2 regions of the Candidatus Clostridium eludens genome follow, and region 2 is predicted to be linked to the other one. Evidence: riboswitches for the same ligand, from Rfam matches in the RefSeq annotation. Region 2 holds a riboswitch; the other holds the start of a gene.
The links. Region 2 has a riboswitch for S-adenosylmethionine ahead of metK (methionine adenosyltransferase). Riboswitches for the same ligand answer to the same signal wherever they lie in the genome.
Positions count from the first base shown of each region.

Region 1: it holds a riboswitch for S-adenosylmethionine, as region 2 does, so the genes downstream of both, ACJDU8_RS16680 (DUF2325 domain-containing protein) here and metK (methionine adenosyltransferase) in region 2, are expected to answer to the same signal.

Region 1 is NZ_JBJHZX010000026.1:61,752-69,362, reverse strand. It holds gene ACJDU8_RS16695 (tellurite resistance TerB C-terminal domain-containing protein) at 1-570, shown strand, start outside; gene ACJDU8_RS16690 (ATP-binding protein) at 560-1,888, shown strand; gene ACJDU8_RS16685 (DEAD/DEAH box helicase) at 1,888-3,993, shown strand; SAM riboswitch class I at 4,266-4,378, shown strand; gene ACJDU8_RS16680 (DUF2325 domain-containing protein) at 4,546-4,830, shown strand; gene ACJDU8_RS16675 (YopX family protein) at 4,987-5,346, shown strand; gene ACJDU8_RS16670 (M3 family oligoendopeptidase) at 5,434-7,128, opposite strand; gene ACJDU8_RS16665 (peptidylprolyl isomerase) at 7,311-7,611, shown strand, end outside.
Region 2 is NZ_JBJHZX010000030.1:22,902-30,512, forward strand. It holds gene ACJDU8_RS17935 (CAP domain-containing protein) at 1-38, opposite strand, end outside; gene ACJDU8_RS17940 (type 1 glutamine amidotransferase) at 1,263-1,979, shown strand; gene ACJDU8_RS17945 (TetR/AcrR family transcriptional regulator) at 2,046-2,657, shown strand; gene ACJDU8_RS17950 (APC family permease) at 2,728-3,123, shown strand; gene ACJDU8_RS17955 (APC family permease) at 3,036-4,175, shown strand; gene ACJDU8_RS17960 (glutamine synthetase family protein) at 4,285-5,583, shown strand; SAM riboswitch class I at 5,711-5,824, shown strand; gene metK (methionine adenosyltransferase) at 6,010-7,218, shown strand; gene ACJDU8_RS17970 (trans-sulfuration enzyme family protein) at 7,319-7,611, shown strand, end outside.

The DNA of each region.
Region 1 (7,611 bases), on a different contig from region 2:
TTATATGGAATAGGGAGAGAAGAAAACTTGAGTCAAAGAAATGCTAGATTACTTAAAAATATTATTCATCCAGCTAATATTTCTGTGTATAAAAATATCCTTCAATCTGGAGAGGTATTGTCATTAGATCTTTCAAATAGATTAATGGAATTGAAAAATCCCATTAGAAAGAAAATAGAATTAGATATGGATAAGGTAGAAGAATCAAAGGAAGAACTCAATGAAACAGTGGAGATTCTTAAAGAATATATAGGTGATGAAGAAGATAATGAAGAGCTTGAAGAAGAGGACTTTAAAGAAAAAAATCTAAAGGAAGAATATAATGATAAATTAGAGTTTAAGTATGAAGATTTTTTAAAGCTGATATTGAATATGGGATCTATAGGGGTGGAAAAGGGAAAGAAAATAGCTATGGATAATGGCACTTTCCTAAATGCCTTTATAAGTGATGTAAATCGAGAACTTTATGAACATATACAGGACCAGGCAATTGTAATTGAAGATGATTTTATAAAGATAGATGATTTTTATGTAGATACGATAAAGGAGTTGATGGCCAATGAAAAATAGGGTAAATCCAAAGGAAGCGGATAATATTATAAAAGCCTTGGAGGGTGGCATAGTACCAAGAAAGGGAATCCACCATCTATTGGTAGGAAGAAACGAAGAAGTTCAAGAAATTATTTCTATTTTAGATTCTATAATTCAGGGCGGAAGTGATATAAGATTCTGGGTGGGGGATTTTGGCAGTGGAAAGAGTTTTATGCTTAGAACTATAGAGTCTATTGCTGTACAAAAAAAATTTGCTGTGTCTACAGTAGACTTAACTCCAACAAGAAGGTTCTATGCGTCAGATGGAAAGGCTAGAGCCTTGTATAGTGAGATAGTAGGCAATATAATTGTGCAGACTTCTCAAGATGGAAACGCCATAAATACTATATTGGAAGAATGGATAAATAAGATTGTTATGGATGTTTCTGAAAAAGAAGGTATACCCATGAACCAGGTATTAATGACAAAAAATAAGGAACTTGTAGAAAATGAGATATTAAATGTTACCAGTTCTTTCAATTCAATTGGCTTATCTTACGAATTAGGGCAAGCTATTGCAAAATATTATGAAGGTATAGTAGAAGACAGTAGAGTATTAAGACTAAAGGCTTTAAGATGGATTCGTGGAGACATAGATACTAAGACTGAAGCCAAAAGAGAACTTGGGATTGAAAAAATAGTAAATGACGATAACTGGTATGATGCTATTAAAAATTTGGCAGAATTATTTTCAGACATGGGATATTCTGGTTTTGTAGTAAATTTTGATGAAGCTGTTAATCTCTATAAATTGCCTTTGGCTCGGACTAGAGAGAGGAATTATGAAAGAATATTAAATATATTTAATGAATGTAAATCAAATAAAGCAAGAGGATTGTTTGTAAATTTTGGTTCTACAAGGAAAACTGTATTTGATGAAAACCGAGGCATGTCTAGTTATGGAGCTTTGAAAGGAAGGTTGGGAACAGAATATAGTATGGATTCTAAACTATTGAATACAAATAGAACTGTTTTACCATTAAGGCCTTTAAGTGTTGAAGAAATATACACATTGTTGGAAGATTTAATCAATATATATAATATCCATTATAAAGAAAACATATCTATGAAAACAGAACATATAAAAATGTATATGGAAGAGCAATTGAACAGACCTGGAGCGGCTGAATTTTTGACTCCACGAGCAGTAATCAAAGATTATCTGGAAATTTTAGATTTAATAAGACAAAATCCAGATAAAAGTATTGAAAATATAATCTATGCGAAATTTGGTAAAAAAGCTGTGCCTGTAACTAAAGACGAGGATAATAAGGACGATGAAATTGAGGTTTTATAATGAGTAGTTTTGATTTATTACAGAAAGAAATACGTAGATATATATATGATGAAGGATGGGAAAGTTTGAGAAGAATACAGGAAGCTTCAATAAAACATGTTCATAATACGGATCATAATTTAATATTGGCAGCACCAACTGCCTCTGGCAAAACAGAGGCAGCATTTTTGCCAGCCATAAATTCCATAAAGGACTGGAGTTCCGGCCTTAAAATTGTGTATATATCTCCTTTAATAGCTCTTATAAATGATCAATTTAAGAGGATATTAGAACTATGCAATTATATAGATATACCCGTTACAAGTTGGCATGGGGAAGCATCTAGGGAAAAAAAGAATAAACTCTTGAAGGAACCTAAAGGGATACTACTTATAACCCCGGAATCTATAGAGGCTATGTTAGCCCTGAGACCCGGAGAAGCAAAAGGATTATTTAGGGAAACGGAATGGATAATAGTAGACGAAATACACAGCTTTCTGGAAAGTAATAGGGGTATGCAATTGAGATCTCTAATAGAAAGAATAAAATTATATATGGAAAAAGAACCTAGATTCATAGGTATGTCAGCTACTTTAAACGGAGAAGATTATAAAAAAGTTAAGAAATTTTTTATAAGCAATAGAGCTACAGATGTACTGCTTGATAAAAGCAAGAATCCTTTGGAAGCTACTAAAAGTTATTATGAATCAAATATAAAGAAAGAGTCAGGAGAGGCACTGGAAGAAATTTATGATTATTCTCAAAGAGAATCCATGCTGGTATTTCCCAATTCAAGAGGTGAAGTTGAAAGATTAGCTGTAGGTCTTGGTAAATTAGGAAAAGAGAGAGGCTCCGATATTAGATATTTTGCCCATCATTCTTCTGTGAGTAAGGATATGAGATTGACCGTGGAGAAGTTTGCTAAGAGCAGCAGGGGACAATTATTCACTATATGTTGTACTTCCACTTTGGAATTAGGAATAGATATAGGTTCAGTAGACAGTATAGTTCAGTATAATGCTCCACATTCTGTAGCCAGTTTAGGACAGAGGTTGGGACGAAGTGGTAGAATTACAAGAAAAAATATATTGCATTTTATAGCTACTGATGAATGGTCTTTATTGCAAGGGTTAGCAGCACTATCACTTTATGAAGAGAGTATAATAGATAGATTTGATCCTATAGTGAAGCCTTATGATGTTTTGGCTCATCAAATAATATCTATTCTTTTGGAGAATACAGGAATGTCTTTTGAAGATTTAAAAAATATAAATAGGAGTTTTAGATGCTGGCAGGATATAGAAGATGATGAGTACTTTGAGCTATTAGAATACTTAATAAAAAAGAATTATATAGAGATTTTAGAAAATGAAGCTATAACAGGTTTAGAAACAGAAAAGCTTTTAAGAGGAAGTGAATTTTTTACCCATTTTGAAACGGAAAATAATTTTTCTGTTTACAATAGTCATAAAAAGATAGGTGAAATTCCCCTGTCTCCCAGCATACATACAGGGGTAAATATATTTTTGTCGGCACGTATTTGGAAAATAAAAGATATAGAATTGAGAAGTAAAAAAATATATGTAACTAAGGCTTTAGATGGAAATCCCCCTGTATTTTTAGGGAGTAGTGGCAATGTAACCAACGAAATAAGAAATAGAATGAAAACAATATTGGAAGATGAGAGTTATTGGATTGATTATAATAAAAATATAAAAGAAGTTCTATCAAAACTTTCTAAAGACAATTTAAGGTATGAAAAATTTCAATGGACGGAGAAGAATGATAAAGTTGGACTTAGAACGTTTCAAGGCACGAAGATAAATAGAACTCTACAACTTTTACTTAATATGTTGTATGGAGGTGTAAATTATAAATTGGAGGATGGTAAAACATTTATAAGTGGGCCTGATATAAAGAAAGATATAAGTAGAGTGATAGAAAAGAACTTTACTGAAGATGAAATATTTCTATATTTAAAAGATAATCCAGAAATGGTAGAAGTATATTTATCCTCTAATAAATATAGGATGCTGTTACCAGATAATTTGAGAATAAAATATATTATTAAAAATAAATTGGATTTAGAAGGAGTAAAAATATATTTAGGGCATGATTGCAATTAGGTTTTATAATAAGAATGAAGAAAATAGATACTAATTTGTGAATTTAGTATTTAATAAAATAGCAATAATAAATTTGTTGGCTAAAATATAATATGGGTAGGCTATGGTGAACCGTACCATAAATAGGACAAAGTTTAATAATGCAATTTATTCTTTATAAGCCGTTGCCCTGATTTTATAAATTTAGTATTGACACAGGCAAATATAATCACTATTATATAAGGTGTATACATAATTGGAATGAGTGCTTAAAAACTTAATATATTATTATACTCTTATCAAGAGTGGTGGAGGGAAAGGCCCTATGAAACCCGACAACCGACATTTTTTATATGCATCGGTGTCAATTCCTGCAGAGTGTACTATATACTCTGAAAGATAAGAAAAGTAGAAGTCTTATTAAATTAAGTTATGTTATTTGCTAATAGAGGCTATTTTTCTTATATATAAGGAAAATAGCCTTTTTCTTGTATTTAGAATTAAGTTTATAGATAAACAAGGTGGAGATTGAGTATCAGTAAATTTATATATTATTAAAGAGGAGAGATTTTTATGAATATTTTAATTGTAGGAGGAGACAGACTTGACAACATTAAAGATAATCTAGATAAATACGGAATTAATAAAGTTAACCACATTACAGGTAGAAAAAAAGGGGATAAGAAAATAGAAATTCCTAAAAATACGGATCTAGTGTTGGTACTTACAGATTTTGTAGGACATAACATGACTAAAATAATAAAAAAACAATCTAAAAAAAATCATACTTTAGTTATGTTTTCAAAACGTTCATGGATATGTATTCAAGCAAATATTAAAAATATACTTACTGATTAAATGAAAAATATGTACAATCTAAAATATTCTATAAAAACTGAGACACTAAGTGTTCTACTTAGTAATATATATTTACAGTATGTATTGGATATTTAATTAAAAAAAGCAGTGAAAAATCTTCACAAAAATAACTAGTCAATAATGAGGAGGTATCAAATGAGAAAATTTAAATTTAGAATTTGGGATAAAGAAGATAATTGTTTCTATATAAGTAATAACCCATATCCAAAAGAGTATTCAAACCATAAAGATAGGTTTGTAGTTACAGAATTTACAGGACTAAAGGATAAAAATGGTGTAGAAATTTTTGAAGGAGATATTATAGGAATAAATAATGAAAAAAGTTCTCCAAAGCTTCCGGTTAAATTTGGCAGATGTTCTTTTGGAAAATTCATAGGTGAATGTGGGGAACTAAGTGAAGATACGGAATTATATGGCTTCTATGTGGAAAACGAGTATTTATACATTCAGATGATTAATGAAAATGCTATTGTTATTGGTAATATTTTTTCATAGTAATAAGTGAACAATTAATAGTCAAATAGTGATAAACTTCCAGAACAAAATTTATTCTGGAAGTTTAATCAAATATACAAGTCTGAATTATAGTTTTTTATCATCTATTGAATTGAACCAATTATTGATAGGCTCTATAATTGAACTTATGCATCCATCTTGGAAAGGGGATCTAAGATTAGCAATTTCCACAAGCTCCAAAAAGGACTTGGTTCCTCCAACATGGCATATTTTTATATAATCTTCCCAGGCAGATTTTCTATTATCCACTGCTTTTTTCCAGAATTGAAGGGCGCATATCTGTGCCAGAGTGTAATCTATATAGTAAAAAGGTACATTGAATATATGGGACTGCTGAAACCACCATCCTCCGCTTTCCAGAAAATCACATCCAGTATAATTCTTATGAGGCAGATATTTTTTCTCTATGGCTCTCCAAGCTCTCTTTCTATCCTCAGGACTTACCTCTGGGTTTTCATATACATAGTGTTGAAATTCATCTACTGTAACTCCGTAAGGTATGAATTTCACAGCACTTTCAAGATGGGCAAACCTATATTTATCTGCATCTTCTTGGAAGAATAGATTCATCCAGGGCCAGGTGAAAAACTCCATACTCATGGAATGTATTTCACAGCTCTCATAGGTTGGAAATATGCACTCAGGAATTTCAATCCACCTGGATAGATACGTCTGAAAGGCATGACCGGCTTCATGTGTTAAAACATCTACATCCCCTGAAGTGCCGTTAAAATTTGAAAATATAAAAGGTGCCTTATAATCGGGGATGTAGGTGCAGTATCCACCTCCGGCCTTGTTCTCTTTAGTTACTAAATCTAAAAGTTCTTCCTCCAGCATGAATTTGAAAAATTCCCCGGTTTCCGAAGATAACTCAGAGTACATTTCACTGGCGTTTGAAACTATCCATTCTGGACTGCCTTTTGGTTTGGCATTTCCCGTTGTAAATTCAAATTTTTCATCATAATAGGTAAGGGTGTTAAGTTCCAATCTCTCTAACTGCCTATCATAGAGCTTTGAAGCAGCAGGTACAAGGTACTTTTCCACCTGATTTCTGAATTTAGCCACCATTTCAGGAGTGTAATCACTTCTTTTCATTCTTATATAACCTAGTTCCACAAAGTTTTTGAATCCCAATTTTTGTGCTATTCTGGTTCTCACCTTTACTAAATCATCATATATTCTGTCAATTTCACCTTCGTTATCTGAAAAGAATTTATATTTGGCATCTGAAGCATTTTTTCTTATTTGTCTATCTTTACTCTGCATAAAAGGTGTGAGACCGGATAGGTTTTTTATTTCACCCATAAAGGGAATTTTTGCAGAAGCCAGCAGTTTGGTATATTCTGATGACAATTTATTTTCAAGTTGAAGGTCTTTTATCACCTCCGGTGAAAAAGATTTTAAAGAAAATTCAGCTAGGGTGAAAAATTGCCTTCCTAGTTTTTCTTCCAATTCTTTTCTGAATTTTGATTGAATCAATTCTTTGTAAAATGTAAAATCAAGTTCGTCGTATAGAGGGGAATATTCATCCCAATAGCTTTTCTCTTCGTCATAATATTTATCCTTTGTATTTATGCTGTGTCTTATTTGAACCAGAGTTCCCATAGTCTGCAGGTGATTTCTTATGTCATTTATACCATTTATGCATTCAAACTGTTTTTCGCAGCTGTCAGCTAATTTTAGTTTATCCACAAGAGAGTTAATGGACTTTTTGATTTCATTGTAGTCTGGTCTTTCGTATTTGAATTCACTAAATTTCATAATATACCTCCAATATGTTTAAATTTACTAATATTATAATATAAATGGATTAATTTTCAAAATAAATAATTTCATATTTCATTGGAACAAAGAAAATTATTTACTTGACAGCGGTTTTGATAAAGTTTATTGTATAAATGCGGCATATGCTGTATTACATATTATAGAAAGAAGGGAAAAGAATGAAAAATCCTATAGTTACAATTGAAATGGAAAATGGTAAGCTGATGAAAATAGAACTTTATCCAGATGCTGCACCTAATACAGTAAATAATTTTATATCGTTAGTAGAAAAAGGATTTTATAATGGTACAATTTTTCACAGGGTTATACCGGGATTTATGATTCAGGGAGGAGACCCTGAAGGTACAGGAATGGGAGGACCGGGTTACTCAATTAAAGGTGAGTTTTCATCTAATAACTTTAAAAACAATTTGAAGCATGAAAAAGGGGTAATTTCCATGGCTAGAACTATGGCTCCTG
Region 2 (7,611 bases):
ATTAATGCTGCAATCATAGACTTAATTTTTTTATTCATGTTTAACCCCCCTAAAAATTTTGCGTAATTATATTAAGTTTTCTCATATATTAAGAAACTTATCTTAGAGTATAAATAATAAATATGAACAGATTGATTCAATTTCATGAATGAATTTAAAACATTTTTAAAAATTATCAGAAAATTATGGCATAATAGGTGTGCTTTACATATAAATATAAAATTGTGCATAAATTCAGTGATTTTTTCCTTAATATGGACAAAATATTAGTTATGTAAAGTTCTGGTAAGGTGATATTATATAGTGTTTTTTTATTTATCAATTACAAAAAAGTGAAATTAACTATATGTAAATAATACCATAAACGAATTATTATCGGGACAAGTTTATATAGGTGGCTAGATATTAGAAGTATTTTGTCTGGTTATTGGACTAATACCAGCGAACGTGTCACGAGGGGTAAAGAAAATTCCCAAATTATAGAATATACTTTGCCCCTCGTGACGCAGATGTTTCCATTACCTCTTGTCAAGACGATTCTTTAGTATGTTTATAGTTAGGTTAACAAACAGAGCAGTTTGTACAGAAACCAGCAGTTTTCTATGGTAGAAATCGATTATGGAAATGCATTTGCTGAGACTAAAATTAGAGATCAGATTTACCACCCTTTATAAAAAAATATTGCTAAAAACCTAATTGAAAACTAAGTTTTTTCTTGTCTGAATTCTTAGAGCTATTATATCATATAATCACCTAAATTATGATTTAAAATATAAGACTTGTAATAGCCTAAGCTATTATTCTTGCAACTGATTGAGGAAATCCTAATTGAAAAATCATTTAAAGAATTTTTTAATGCATTTATAATAAATAATTAGCATATAAAAATCATAAATAAATTACAATATTAAATAAAAAGTTATATTTTAGAATATTTTTAATATATTTTTGCGATAAGATATAGGGGTAATTTAATACATATAGTGTATATTATGAATTGGAGAAATTTGAATTGGTTATTGACAAAGATATATTAGTATAATATCATATATAAAAAGTTTAATTCCCATAAATTAAATTTTAATAGTATAAGCTAATATAGGATAATTTGTTCAGGTTGACTAGTAAACTGGAGGCCAAAATTATGTTCTAAAGTTATAGAATATAATTTTGGCTTTTTTTAATTTACAGCTTACTGTACTAATAGATCTGAAAATTATCTTAAAAACTGAAATAATAATTTTAAAAATTAGGAGAAACTCATGAGAATAGCTGAATTTATACATGATAATACCCATCCCAAACTTACAAATTTAGATTATTGGCTAAAAGATAATTTAAATTATCAGACTAAAAAAATAGTTGTAAATGATTATACTAAATTCTCTGAAATTAAAGATTTTGATTTAGTAATACTCCATGGCGGTTTACAACATTTGTGGAATAAAGGACAGGATTCTTGGCTTTATAGGGAAATTGAATATGTTAAATGGGCATTAAATAATAATAAGCCAGTAATAGGCTTTTGTCTTGGAAGTCAGATTATTGCGGAAGCTTTGGGGGGAATAGTGTACAAAGCTCATAAGGAAGAAATAGGTTGGTTTAGGGTGCAGCTTAGAAAGGAGGCAAAAAGGCATATGTTATTGAAGGACATTAAAGAAAATTTTACATCTTTTATGTGTCATTCAGATCACTATAAACTTCCGGAGAATTGTACATCCTTAGCTTTTACAGAAGCAGCAAAACATCAGATTTTTGTCAGCAATAATTTTCCATCTGTTGGTTTTCAATTTCATCCTGAATATACATTAGAAAATATTAAAATATTACTTAAAACTTTTAATGATGAAGCTTGTTTTGGAGAAGAATATATGTCAAAAAAAGTTGATTTAATAAAACAAACAGATGTATTTCCGAGTACATATGGTTTGTTTAAGAAATTAATGGATAATTCACTAAAATGGCTTTCAATAAAATAGAAAAAGGAGGAAAGAGTTATTTTAAAAACTTTTAAACAGTTATCTAGAGAAAAACAGAGATATATTTTGAATGCAGCTGCTAGTGTATTTGCAGAAGAAGGATATTATCATGCAACTATAAACAATATATGCAAAGAGGCAGGCATTTCTAATGGGGCGCTTTATAAATATTTTAAAAATAAGGAATCATTATTTTTTTCAGTTTTAGATTATATTACAGATATACTAGAAGTGAAAGTTTATAAGGCAAATATAGAAAACTCAAAATTTCTATATGATGATGTTTATAATTTATTAAAGGGAATTGAAAAATTGATTGAAGATTATCCTGATTATATTTCTATTTATTGTGATTTAGGTTCTAGCTCAATGAAAAGATTTGCAACCAAGTCATCTGAAAAACTGAGAAAAGCTACCAGTATTTATACTATTAAAATGGTCAAAGAGAGCAAAAAGCGTGGAGACATAGATAAAAATATAAAAGATGAAATAGCAGCTTATTTAATTGATAATTATATTACACTTTTTGCATATTCCTTAGTTTCAGAATACCACAGCAAGAGAATGAATGCATTTTTTTGTTCTAAAAATACAATTTTGTCAAATGAAGATAAACTGAATTTAACAATTGAATCATTAAAAAGTGCTTTAAAAACAGTTTGTCACAAAAGAGAGTAATTATTCACTCTCTTTTCCATCATATATAAAAATATTAAAACTAATCAAATTAACGTGAGGAGGAATTGATATGAGTAATATTGAAAAAAGTAGTTTACAAGAAAATAAAGTAGGGCTAAGATCAGAATATTTATCATTTGTTGAAATTCTAGCCCAATCTATTGGTAGTATTGCACCTACTGCGTCTTTAGCATTTGTTATACCTCTGGTTTATGGCACTGCAGGTAATGGAACCTGGCTTGCATATGCTTTTGCACTTATAGCAATATTATTTGTAGCTATAAATTTAAATCAGTTTACATCAAGAGCTGCATCCTCGGGGTCTCTGTACACATATATTGTAAGCGGACTTGGGCCTGCAGTTGGTTTTATATCAGGGTGGGCACTTTTGTTGGCATATGGACTTACTACAAGTGCGGTTTTAAGTGGGTTCATAAATTTCCCAATGTGCTGCTTCAGTATTTAGGGATTAATGTTCCACTTGTTATATTAGGTATAGTTGGTGCAGTCACTGCATGGTACGTGGCATATAAAGACATAAAATTGTCAGCAAAACTTACTCTGGTATTAGAGGCTATCTCAATAATATCTATATCTATTTTAGGTATTATTGTAGTAATTCATAGTGGTTTGAAAATAGATTTGGAACAATTAACACTTAAGGATGTTTCACCTGCAAGCATTAGGATAGGACTTGTAATTGCATTTTTTAGTTATGTTGGCTTTGAAAGTGCAGCATCCCTTGGGGAAGAAGCAAAAAGGCCATTACGTACAATTCCTAAGGCAGTATTAGTTAGTTCGTCTATAGTAGGGATTTTCTTTGTTATATTTGCATACATAGAAGTCCTCGGATATATTGGAAGTAGCGTTAAATTAAACGAAGCAGCAGCACCTCTTACTACTTTTGCAAATTTGAATTCAGTTGGTTTTTTTGGAGTGATTATTTCTTTAGGAACTTTATTTAGCTTTTGGGCCAGCTTTTTAGCTTGTGCCAATGCAGGTGCTAGAGTGTTATTTTCCATAGGTAGACACGGCATAGTAAACTCTTCTATGGGAAATGTTCACAAGAATAATAAAACACCTCATATATCAATTGCGTTAATTTCGCTAATTGCTGCGGTAATTCCAATAATTTTAATATGCTTTCATAATGGAATATTTGATATTTATGGTTGGCTGGGGACAATTGCCACCTTCGGTTTTCTTTTTAACTATTTACTTGTTACAATAGCGGCACCAGTATATTTGTATAAAGAAAAAGAACTGAAGCCTAAGCATATAGCAATTTCTGTAGTAACATTTGTTATACTTTTGATTCCTATTGTAGGAAGCGTATATCCACTTCCGGCGTATCCGTATAGTATTTTTCCATTTGTGTTTCTAGTATGGTTAACCGTTGGTGCCATCTGGTTTGTTATATGTAAGGCTAAAAATCCTAATTTGGTTTCTGATATTGAGATTAACGTAAAAGATGTTAATGAACAGTTTAAAGTTGATAGAAAGAAAAGTGTAATATGATGTACTTTTAAGAATAAGTAGTGAAAAAGTTAATGATTTTTTGTTTATAGAAAATACTTAAATATATGTATTTGGGGAGAAATAATATTGAGTAAGGAGGTAGATAAATTTGATAGAGGAATTGAAAAAAACAATTAAAGAAAAAGCTATACGTACTGTAGAAGTGGTACATGCTGATACCCTTGGAATATTAGGAGCAAAAATGATTCCTGTGGAAAGTTTTTTAAAAAATTATGAAAGTGGTTTTGGAGTATGCAGAGCTTCTCTAGGATGGGATATACAAGGTAATCTTTTTGAAGGAGTGGAAATTACTGATTTTAATACAGGATGCCCTGACGTAATAGTAAAACCCATACTATCAACATTTAGGGAGATCCCATGGAGAAAAGGCAGTGCCTTTGTATTTGGTGAAATTTATGAAGAAAATGGGGAAATCTTTAAATGTGCACCTAGAGAAATACTTAAACAACTTGTTATTAGATATGAACAGCTTGAGTACAGGCCTCTAATAGGGATAGAATTGGAGTTTTATTTACTTGATAATGAGAAACAGAAGTTGCACCAAGGAATTCATTCCTATTCCCTAAGTAAAGGATTAGAGTTAGAACATATTCTTGGAGAAATGCGTAATAATCTAGAAGACATTGGTATAAAACTTGAAGCTACTCATATGGAATATGGACCTGCACAAGTTGAAATAATAATTGAATATGGTGATGCTTTAGATGTTGCAGATAAGGCTGTAATACTAAAAAGTATAGTTAAGGAAGTAGCAAGAAAGCATGGTCTTTATGCAACATTTATGGCAAAACCCTGGACTGAAGAATCTGGAAGTGGATTTCATGTTCACCAGAGCCTATGGGATTTAGAGTTTAAAAAGAATGTGTTTCAACATAATAAAAAAATTGCAAATCAATATCTTGCAGGATTAACGAATACTTCAAGTGAATTTATGGCATTTACATCTCCATCCATTAATTCATATAAAAGATTCAGTAAATATTCATTTGCACCTGTTAATGAATCCTGGGGACATGACAATAGAACAGCAGCTGTTCGTTCACTGCTTAGTAATGGAAAAGGCAGTAGATTGGAGCAAAGAGTGGGATCTGCAGATGCAAATCCATATTTAGTAATTGCAGCTAGTCTTGCAGGAGGATTATATGGATTGGAAAATGAACTTAATCTACATGAAGAGGCTTCTGATGATGCATATTTAATTACTGAAAGACCTCTACCTAAAAATTTAGAGCAAGCTTTAAGTAAACTTGAAAAAAGTGAAGCAGCTAAAAAGTATTTTGGGGAGGAATTTGTAAAACTTTTTTTATCAATTGGAAGAAATGAAGTTCGTCTTTATGAAGAAGCTGTTACAGATTGGGAGTTTAATAGATATTTTGAATATAGTTAATTTATGCTTCTTAAAAAATATATACGATATTTTATAAAAAGTTCAATGTATTTAAATTTTATATTGACAAAATATTTTAAAGGTTATATAGTGTATATAAGTAAAAATGAGTTAATTAAATATAGATTTCTTATCAAGAGAGACGGAGGGACTGGCCCTATGATGTCCGGCAACCAGAATTATTTATATTCTATGGTGCTAATTCCAGCAGGTAATTTATGCAGAACCTGAGAGATAAGAGACGAGAGGATATAAACTTCCTGAAGTTTCTTCACAGGAAGTTTTTTATTTTGACTTAATAAAAAATTGGTAAATTTATGATATGAGATATAGATATTAGTCAAGTTGAAAATTCAACCAGATAAAAGAAATATATATAGAATTGACTCGGTATTTAATTATAAAGAATGAATTGGAGGTAATAAAATGAGTAGATTATTTACATCAGAATCTGTTACAGAAGGACATCCAGACAAAATTTGTGATCAAATATCAGATGCAATATTAGATGCAATTATTGAGCAGGATAACAATGGAAGAGTTGCCTGCGAAACAGTTGTAAATACAGGGATTGTAATTCTAGTAGGTGAAATATCAACTAAAGCTCATATAGATATACCTAAAATAGTGAGGAAAACCATAAGTGACATAGGATATAGTAATTCAAGATTTGGGTTTGATGCAGATAGGTGCGCTATAATAACATCTATAGATGAACAATCCTCAGATATTGCACTTGGCGTGGATGACTCATTAGAATCTAGGAGTGGTGAAAAAGACAGTATTGACTCAATTGGAGCAGGGGATCAGGGAATAATATTTGGATTTGCAACAAATGAAACACCGGAATATTTACCTCTTCCCATAGTGTTGGCACACAAGCTTTCAAAACAACTTGCAGAAGTAAGAAAGGATGGTATAATTCCATATTTAGGTCCTGATGGAAAGACACAAGTTACAGTAGAGTATGAACGAGGTAGACCTATAAGGGTAGACACTATACTTGTATCTTCTCAACATAAGGATAATATAAGTCATGATAGAATTGAAAAGGACATAATCGATAAGGTTGTTAAAGCAGCAATACCTAAATGGCTGCTGGATTCAGATACAAAATATTTAGTTAATCCTACTGGCAGGTTTGTAAAAGGAGGGCCAGAGGCAGATTCTGGTCTTACAGGAAGAAAAATAATAGTTGATAGCTATGGAGGATATGGAAGACATGGCGGCGGGGCATTTTCAGGAAAAGATCCAACTAAGGTGGATAGATCAGGGGCTTATGCAGCAAGGTGGGTGGCAAAAAATTTAGTAGCTGCTGGTATAGCGGATAAAATTGAAATAGAAATAGCCTATGCTATAGGTGTGGCAGCACCTGTATCCATAAGTGTAGATACTTTTGGTACAGGTAAAGTGGTAAATGATGACCAAATAGTGGAAATTATAAATAAACTATTTGATCTAAGGCCAGCGGCCATTATAAGGGATCTTGATTTAAAAAGACCTATATATAAAAATACTGCTGCATATGGACACTTTGGGAGAGATGATATAGATGCCCCTTGGGAAAGACTTAATAAAGTTGATGAAATAAAAAATATTTATCGAAGTCAAAAAATCTTAGTTAACAGTCTTTAATTATGTGTGGAGATTTTAAAAATAACTACTATTAAGTTGCATAATACTGCCTCAAGCAGTATTATGCAATGATAAAATAAATTGGAGGGAAGATATAAAAATGATTAATGAAGAAAAAAGTGATTTTATAACTAGATGTGTTCATGTAGGGAACGGAATTGACAAGGAAACAGGAGCCATTAGACGTCCTATAACTATGGCAAATTGTTACAGACTCCCAGAAGATGCATCTTCTATAAATTGGAGTGATGCAAATCAGCTGCTTTATACCAGGAATATGTCTGCCAACCAGGTATATCTTCAGGAAAAGTTAGCGTCTCTTGAAGGGGGAGAAGATTGTGTAGTACTTGCAAGTGGTGTTGCTGCACTGGCGGGTGTATTCTTTACCTTTCT